2 linked regions of the Spirulina major PCC 6313 genome follow. The protein of the gene in region 2 binds, or shares a complex with, the protein of the main gene of each other region. Links are inferred from orthologs where the notes say so. Each region holds a gene or a part of one and is shown on either strand. Other genes may lie near its edges.

The links. The genes of interacting proteins can lie anywhere in the genome.
Region 1: the proteins of carB (region 2) and carA are in contact, whole or in part, in a solved structure (PDB 1KEE), measured with the Escherichia coli proteins. The link is inferred for Spirulina major PCC 6313 from one-to-one orthologs.

The regions. Positions count from the first base shown.
Region 1 is NZ_KV878783.1:1,563,454-1,566,400, reverse strand. It holds carA (glutamine-hydrolyzing carbamoyl-phosphate synthase small subunit), read right to left. Parts: upstream 2,075-2,947; coding sequence 926-2,074; downstream 1-925. Other genes in the region: SPI6313_RS06725 (aromatic ring-hydroxylating oxygenase subunit alpha), read left to right, coding at 2,261-2,947; SPI6313_RS06735 (STAS domain-containing protein), read right to left, coding at 431-775; SPI6313_RS06740 (Mini-ribonuclease 3), read right to left, coding at 1-422. UniProt on the Escherichia coli protein: Small subunit of the glutamine-dependent carbamoyl phosphate synthetase (CPSase).
Region 2 is NZ_KV878783.1:2,762,754-2,769,108, reverse strand. Bases 1,545-5,298 are described here. They hold carB (carbamoyl-phosphate synthase large subunit), read right to left. Parts: upstream 4,988-5,298; coding sequence 1,745-4,987; downstream 1,545-1,744. Other genes in these bases: SPI6313_RS12140 (hypothetical protein), read left to right, coding at 1,545-1,622. Outside these bases: Asp-tRNA(Asn)/Glu-tRNA(Gln) amidotransferase subunit GatC, read right to left, coding at 70-369; cyclic pyranopterin monophosphate synthase MoaC, read right to left, coding at 423-917; more of SPI6313_RS12140, read left to right, coding at 1,416-1,544. UniProt on the Escherichia coli protein: Large subunit of the glutamine-dependent carbamoyl phosphate synthetase (CPSase).

The DNA of each region.
Region 1 (2,947 bases), 1.2 Mb from region 2 along the record:
CTGAGACGAGGCGGATCAGTTAGGTATAAATAACCGATCAACGTCTCCAAACTACTCGCCTGCTGATAAATCCTCGGATCAAGACGCTGCGGCGGGCGAGTCGCTGCATTACGACCACGACGCAGGATCTCCTGTTCCGGGGCGGTGAGGTGGGGGATCAGGTGATCCAGGTGCGCAGCCTGCTGCTCAGCACGTACCTGAGACACCACCTGCCGATGGTAGGTGGCGATCCGCTGGGGTGGCAGCAGATAGGTTGTCCGAATAAAAAGTTCGTAGACCCCATCCCCGATATAGGCAAGGGCCGTCGGAGACAGTTGCTCCACTTGACCAAGGGAACGGGGTAACGGCGACAGAGAACTGAGGCGCTCCTGTGCCCAATGACGAATCGTTGGGGGGGGTTGGCGTGGTTCACCCACAAGCATCGGGGGGGTTATTGGTTCGCAAGACTAGCGATCGCCTCTTCCACCGACGGTTGCAGCGCCAGGAACTTTTCAAGACGCACCAGCTTCACCGTCTGCGTCACCCGCGCATTCGTCACCAACTGGACACTACCGCCCTCAGTCTGCGTCTTCTTCACCAACTGCACCAACGCCCCCAGCCCAGAACTATCCACAAAGTCAATCGCGGACAGCCCCAAAATAATATGCTTCGGGCCCGTATCAAGACAGTTGCCTAACACTTTCTGAAATGTAGGCTCTGAAAACGCATCAAGCTGACCGATCAGCCGAATAATCTGACAGTTTTCTTTGACCTCGCGTGTGCCCCGTAGGCTCACGGTTAAATTGAGTTGTTCAGGAATGGTTCCACCCTCCCTATGCGTGCGAATGACAGAATAAAGTTGATTAGTCGATTAGCCAGTATAACAGGCCACGGCGAAGCCCGACTAGGCGGGCCCCATCGAGCCGGCGAAATCTCAACCCCTGCGTTAAACAGCAACCGCCTGATGCTCCCGCATCAGTTTCACAAACTGCTCAAACAAATAGTCCGCATCATGGGGCCCCGGACTCGCTTCCGGGTGATATTGCACCGAGAAAATCGGCAGTGTTTTATGGCGTAACCCCGCCACCGTTTGATCATTCAGGTTTAAATGGGTCACTTCCACATCATCACCTAGGGAATCAGCCGTCACCGCAAAGCCATGGTTTTGGCTCGTGATTTCCACCTGGCGATCCAGGCCGCAGGGTTGATTCAACCCCCGATGGCCAAACTTCAACTTAAAAGTTTCCGCCCCCAAGGACAGGCCAATAATTTGATGCCCCATGCAAATCCCAAACATCGGCTTTTGGGCCTTGAGGAGTTCGGTCACCGTGGTGATCCCCTCCGTCACCGCTGACGGATCACCGGGGCCATTGGAGAGAAAAATACCATCCGGATGATGGCTCAAAATGTCCTCCGGCGGCGTGCTGGCCGGCACCACAATCACCCGACAGCCATAGCTGGCAAGGCGGTTCAAAATATTTCGCTTCACCCCAAAATCCAACGCCACCACGGTTAGCGACGCATCACCACTGTGGGCCGTGTCGCTAAATTCCCAAACGGTGTCCGTGGACGTATTCCATTCATACGCTTGGGAAGTGGTGACTTCGCGCACGAGGTTTTGACCGGCCATGGAGGGGGCGGCTTGGACTTGGCGCAGGAGTTCTTCCGGGTCGAGGATTTCGGTGGAAATCGCACCATTCATCGCGCCACCGGAGCGGAGGCGGCGGGTGAGGGCGCGGGTGTCGATGCCGTAGATACCGGGAATTTTATACTGCTTCAGGTAGTCGGGGAGGGATTGGGTGGAACGCCAATTGCTGGGGCGGTGGCAGATGTTGCGGGCGATGACGGCGCGGATTTGGGGCCCTGCGGATTCTTCGTCTTCGGCGTTAACCCCGGTGTTTCCCAGTTCAGGATAGGTAAAGGTGATGATTTGGGCGCGATAACTGGGGTCGGTGAGCACTTCTTGGTAGCCGGTCATGCCGGTGTTGAAGACGACTTCGCCGATCGCAGTCCCGGTTGCGCCAAAGGAGAAGCCGTGATAGATCGATCCGTCAGCGAGGACGAGCAATGCGGGTACTTCTGGGGAAATGGGCATAAATGTTGCGGGTAACTCAGCCAATCACCTACTTTACAGGGGTTGCCTCAGGGATTGAGCATTCAATCCTACAATTTTAAGAATGTGTTGATCCGGCTGGTGGGATGGGATAGTCTAAATCTCCACTGCCCGACGGGGGCGAATTCTGGCATTCCCTCTCTAAATTCTGTTCATCTTGCAAACCTAATGATCGAAGCCGATTCCTCATTTCTCCGTAACCTTTGGTATTTTGCGCTGCCAAGCCAATCCCTCAAACCGGGTAAGATGCGGGCGAAAACTCTCTTGGGTGAGCCGATTCTCTTTGGACGTACCCAGGCGGGGGACGCTTTTGCCCTACGGGATCTCTGTCCCCATCGGGCGATTCCCCTCAGTTGTGGCCGGTTTGATGGGGCGGAGGTGGAGTGCTGTTACCACGGTTGGCGGTTTGATGCGGCGGGGAGTTGTACCCATATTCCGTCGTTGGTGACGGGGCAGCAGTTGAATTTAGACCGCTTTGGGGTGAAGTCTTACGCGGTGGCGGAGGTGCAGGGGAATCTGTGGATTTTTATGGGCGATCGCACCCTCGCCGATCCGGCCGAGATTGCGATCGTCTCCGGGTTTGAAGGTCGCGCCCCCCAATTTCACCTGAAAATGATCTACCCCTGCGCCCTCGATCATGCCGTCGTGGGTCTGATGGACCCCGCCCATTCACCCTTTGTCCATCGCGCTTGGTGGTGGCGATCGGGCCATGATTTTCACGAAGAAGCCCGCGAATTTGTCGCCTCTCACCTCGGTTTCACGATGGTGCGCCACAAGGTGGGGATCATGACCTTTGTGTACCAGATGCTGGGCGGTGTCCCGGAAACTGAAATTTCCTTCCGCCTCCCCAGTGTC
Region 2 (6,355 bases):
GAGGCGTTAATCTACCACCGTCGTGGTTCGGGTTTTCCTCTGACCGTGACCCCGGTTGAAGCGCCCGTTTTATTCCTCGCCGCCGAGAATTTGCGGCACGCGAAAAAATTCCCCTTCCGGCTCCGGAGCTTCTTGGAGCATGATTTCTGGGTCTACGGTGGGTTGCAGTTCATCCGCTCGAACGATGTTGCTCAGTTCGATGGCGCGGGTGGTGGGTTCGACATTTTCGGTGTCGAGGTTGCTCAACTGTTCAAAATAGTCGAGGATGCTGCTGAGTTGGGTGGTGAAGGCAATTTCTTCGGCTTCGGTTAAGCGCAGCCGAGCGAGGTCTGCCACTTTTTGTACATCGCTGCGATCGAGTTTGGCCATGGTTAAAGTCTGCGGATGTCCGTTGATCAATAGTATCGCGTCATGGTATCCGTTTAGGCGGGGTGGGCGGCGTAGTCGCCGGATTTGCCTCCGGTTTTAGAGATTAACCGAATCTGCTCGATTTGCATCGATTTTTCTAGAGCTTTGGCCATGTCGTAGAGGGTGAGGGCGGCGATGGAGACGGCGGTGAGCGCTTCCATTTCCACGCCGGTTTCGCCTTTGGTGGTGACGGTGGCCTGAATTTGGTAGCCCGGTAGGTCGTGATCGGGGGTGAGTTCGACGGTGATTTGGCTTAAGGGGAGGGGATGACAGAGGGGGATCAGGTTTGCGGTTTGTTTGGCGGCCATGATACCGGCGAGTTTGGCCGTGGCGATCACGTCACCTTTGGGGCTGTTGCCGGCCAGGATGGCGGTGAGGGTGTTGGCGGTCATGCGAATTTGACCCGCTGCGATCGCTGTGCGTTTGGTCACGGGTTTATCGGATACGTCCACCATTTGCGCTGCGCCGGTCGCGTTGAGATGGGTGAGGGAGGAGGTATTTTCAGTCATTGGGTTGCGTTGGGATTTTGCCTATGCTACAGTTAATAACTGTCGCACAAAATGCGAGCAACCCAAGGGCGTGTAGCTCAGTGGACTAGAGCACGTGGCTACGGACCACGGTGTCAGGGGTTCGAATCCCTTCTCGCCCGTTAATCGATTCAAAATAACCCTAGAACCCTGTCGGAATTAACCCGACGGGGTTTTAGGGTTATGGCGCGAAAACCCAATGGCGCAGGGGAGAAAAATTTGTATTTTCCAATACTATGCTCTGCTGTTCAATGCCGCTATTCTGAATTTGATGATCCGATGGAAATTGTCTCTACATTGAGTTTTCATCTACTACCTTACGGGAATTTGCGAAAGATTGAGTAAGGTTGAGCATGGGTCGTAATATTCATCAACAATGATAAATTTTTGGTCAGGAGTGCATAATTTAATATTTTTCTCCTAGAGATATCTTCGAGAATAGGGTAATCATCAAACAACCTGAAACTGGAGTTCTGGGTGATGGGTTTAATTCAAAATTTAGTGCATGATGCGATCGCAACAGGATATCTAAGCTGTGAAGACGAGAACCATCTCCGTCATCTTCTGCAAGCCACAAAATACGGTCGTGACGATATTCAAGCCTTTGTCCGACTTCAACAGGCGATTATGGTTCAAGATGTTCGTCAACAATCGCGTCTGCTACCGGTCAAATCAGTTTCCCTCTGAGAGTTTAAACGCTTGGTTCCCATGACTTTTTTGGGATCAAGCTCACCCCCTCAACACCAAGACAGCGAAAGGTGGCTTGGCTTCATCCAGGTTTTGGGACAGAGCCAAGCCAACGCGATCGCCTAGCCCATGATGTAGTCTTGCAACGCCTTCACCTCTAGGGGTTGCTGCTGCATGGAGCGGATCGCGGCAGTGGTAGCCCGCGCCCCGGCGATCGTGGTCACCAAGGGGATTTGATAGGCCAAACAGGTGCGGCGAATCAGCATCCCATCTTCGCGGGCCTCTTGACCCGAAGGGGTGTTAACGATCAGGTGAATTTGTTCGTTTTTGATTGCGTCTAAAACGTGGGGGCGGCCTTCATGGAGTTTCAGCACCAATTCCGCCTCCAGGCCATTATCTTTCAGGAATTGGTAGGTTCCCACCGTGGCGATCACCGTAAAGCCCAACTCGATAAAGTCCTTCACCACAGGGACAACGAGGGGCTTGTCGCGATCGCTCGTTGACACAAACACCGTCCCCGTCAATGGCAAGACCTCACCGGCTCCCAGTTCCGCCTTGGCGTAGGCCGTGCCGAATTGAGTATCAAGGCCCATCACCTCCCCAGTAGAACGCATTTCGGGTCCCAGGAGGGTATCGGAGCCGGGGAATTTTTTAAAGGGTAAGACCGCTTCTTTAACGGCCACATGTTTAGGGATGATTTCCTGGGTGAAATTCAATTCGGCTAAGGTTTTCCCGGACATCACCAGCGAGGCCATTTTCGCCAAGGGCACGCCGATCGCTTTCGAGACGAAGGGCACGGTGCGGGAGGCGCGGGGGTTGGCTTCGAGGATGTAGACAGTGTTGCCTTGGACGGCAAATTGAATATTCATCAAGCCGATGACGTTGAGGGCTTTGGCGAGTTTCACCGTCCAGGTGCGGATCGTCTCAAGGGCGGCATCGGTGAGGGTGGTGTAGGGGAGGGAACAGGCGGAGTCGCCGGAGTGAATCCCGGCTTGTTCGATATGTTCCATGATGCCGCCGATGGTGACATTGCCGTCTTTGTCAGCGATCGCATCCACATCCACTTCCACCGCATTTTCGAGGAATTTATCGATCAAAATCGGGTGATCCGGTTCCACCTGCACCGCAAAGGTCATGTACCGTTCCAGTTCAGGATCAGAATAAACAATCTCCATCGCCCGACCGCCGAGAACGTAGGAAGGACGTACCACCACGGGATAGGTAACGCGATTGGCAATCACCAAGGCTTCCTCGTAGCTGCGGGCGAGGCCGTTGGGGGGCTGGAGAATCTCCAATTCTTGGAGGATTTTTTCAAACCGTTCGCGGTCTTCGGCGGTGTCGATCGCATCGGGGGAGGTTCCCCAGATTTTTGTCGGGCAGTCGGGGGTATCGTTGAGATACTGTTGCAGAGGTACAGCCAATTTCAGGGGGGTTTGACCACCGAATTGAATAATCACCCCGGCCGGTTGTTCGGCTTCGATAATGTTGAGGACATCCTCTTTGGTGAGGGGTTCAAAATAGAGGCGATCGCTCGTGTCGTAGTCCGTGGACACCGTTTCCGGGTTGGAATTGACCATGATCGTCTCAAAGCCCGCCTCACTGAGGGAGAACGACGCATGACAACAGCAATAGTCAAACTCGATCCCTTGACCGATGCGGTTGGGCCCGCCGCCGAGAATCATCACCTTCGGTTTGTCCGAGGGGGTGACTTCGCTTTCGTCGGGTTCGTAGGTGGAATAGTAGTAGGGGGTGAAGGCTTCAAACTCCGCCGCGCAGGTGTCCACCATTTTGTAGACGGGCACGATGTTAAGGGCTTTGCGATGGGTGCGCACTTCGTCTTCGGTGGTTTTGGTGGCGAAGGCGATTTGGCGATCGCTAAACCCCTTTTGTTTAATTTGGCGCATCTGCACCGCTGTAATTTCGGCCAGGGGCGTTTGCTTCAAGAGCCGTTCTGTCACCAACAGATCCGCCAACTTATCTAAGAACCAAACATCAATGGCAGTAAGATCGTGAATTTCTTCCACGGACATCCCCAGCTTCATCGCGTGGTAAATGCTAAAGATGCGATCGGGGTTGGGGGTGCGCAAGTTAGCCGCCACCTGGGAGAGGGTGGGCAGGGCTTCACTGCGATCGCAGCCAAACCCATAGCGGCCGGTTTCGAGCGATCGCAACGCCTTCTGGAACGACTCCTGCAACGTCCGCCCGATCGCCATCGCTTCCCCAACCGACTTCATTTGGGTCGTCAGCACCGGCTCCGAACCGGGAAACTTCTCAAAGGTAAAGCGGGGAATCTTCGTCACCACATAGTCAATTGTCGGCTCAAAGGACGCGGGGGTTTGCTTGGTGATGTCGTTGGAAATTTCATTGAGGGTGTAGCCGACGGCCAGTTTCGCCGCGAATTTTGCGATCGGGAACCCGGTGGCCTTCGAGGCCAACGCCGAAGAACGCGACACCCTGGGGTTCATCTCAATCACAATGAAATCCCCCGTTAACGGATTCACCGAAAACTGAATATTCGATCCCCCCGTTTCCACCCCAATTTCTCGGATAATCTTCAGCGACGCATCCCGCAGCCGTTGATATTCCTTATCCGTCAAGGTTTGGGCCGGAGCCACGGTGATCGAATCCCCCGTATGTACCCCCATCGGGTCAAAGTTCTCAATACTACAGATGATCACCACGTTATCCGCCAGATCCCGCATCACCTCAAGCTCGTACTCCTTCCAGCCCAGCAGCGACTGTTCCACAAGAATCTGAGATACAGGCGAGGCATCGATCCCAACTTGGGCCATCTCTTCGTATTCTTCCTGGTTATAGGCGATGCCGCCGCCCGTTCCCCCCAAGGTGAACGCCGGGCGAATAATCAGCGGATAGCTGCCAATTTCCGCTGCAATGGTGCGAGCTTCATCCATATTGCTAACAATCCCCGACGGGCAGACCGGCACGCCAATTTTGGCCATGGCTTCTTTAAAGAGTTGACGATCTTCTGCTTTTTCGATCGCCTCCAACTTCGCCCCGATCAACTCCACGCCATACTGATCTAGAACCCCATTTTTTGCCAAGGTCACGGCCACATTGAGGGCCGTTTGACCCCCCATGGTCGGGAGCAGCGCGTCGGGGCGTTCTTTTTCGATCACCTTGGCGACAATCTCCGGGGTGACGGGTTCGATGTAGGTGCGATCCGCTGTTTCGGGATCGGTCATAATCGTGGCGGGGTTGGAATTGACTAAAATCACCTCGTAGCCTTCTTGGCGGAGGGCTTTACAGGCTTGGGTTCCGGAGTAGTCAAATTCACAGGCTTGCCCGATCACGATGGGGCCAGCCCCCAGTAGCAGAATTTTTTTTAGGTCACTGCGACGAGGCATAGTTCGTAGAGCATAGGTGTTTAAATCCCAATCATTCTATAGCAACGAATTCGGGGTGATTGGCGGATTGCGGAATCTTTTCACGAGCGGCGATCATTCCGTTGATGTTTTTGCCTGTTGGGGGTTGATCAGACCATGCTTGCAGTATCAAAGATTACGAAAATAGTGCGGGAGCCTGAAAGCCCGTCAATTGATTGCGGGGATGAAAGACGACACGAGCGACGTTAGTCGCCCTCCTTGGGCTTAGTCGTGTTAGGCTGCTATCTTGGATTTCAAACGTCCAGGAACGATCACAAGGCTAAAAACCGACAGGCCTGGAAGCATTTAAGGGTAAGCAGGCAGCGTAATGAGTGGGCGGATTGCCCACTGCGTCATCCAATCTAACGATTTGGTCGCCTCGGAAGACTTGCATGTGAACGGGTTAGTCTGGGATCGGCATCAGGCTGAGTCGATAGTGAAGCGGGTTTGTATGCTGCGCCTTGGACTAACTACCGTGGGGCACAGGGGACGTTATCCGCTTGGGGAGATTAGACCTCTGGCGGGGTTGGAGCAATCCTGCTGAGTTAAGTCCGGTCGATGAACCAAGAATCCCTGTCGCTTCAGCGCGGGGAGTGTCAACAAGGGGTATCGCAATCAACAAGTGCGTTAGGACAGGCAAGGGGCTTAATCCCCTGGTTCTAGAGTCTCTGAAGGTCCTAACCGCTCTGGCTAGTGCTATACATCTCAATGGTGCAGATTCAACCGAGCGATCGCCCTCATCCCCCAGCCCCTTCTCTCAAAAAGGAAGCAGGGGAGCCAGATTCAAAGTCCACTTCGGCAGACTCAGTGCATCGCCTCTCCCAGCTTGGGAGAGGGATTTAGGGTGAGGGCGACATAACGGCGACATAACTAGGATGCATCCTTACCAAACGTGGGGCTTAACGGGCGATCGCTTCCCGTCCGGCTGCTCATCTTCGGGTTGAAACCATTAAAATAGAAGCGTGAGTCATCAATCTCTGCTCAAGATAGGATTGCTCAATTGTTTCTGAAGGGTCAGCCCCCCCTGTAAATTCAATCACCATTCAATGTCGTCAACCACAATTTGTTTGCGACTCTCCATCAGTTCCGCTTGACTTACTGGCTTTTCATTGAAATTCTTACCACATTGAGCCGTTTGATCGCTGGATGTAAGGGGTTAAACTGTGATCGTGTGCTATTTCCTCACACCACTGCTGGAATTTTGGCAATACCACTTTGAGAAACAAACATTATTGTGTCGCAAAAGTACACCTGAATTCGGAAACACGGTAGGGCCTTCCAAGTCGAAGTTATTCATTGTTTGATGCTTAGGAGTCCGTGGCTAATGCTGTTGCATGGGCCAGAAAAAGC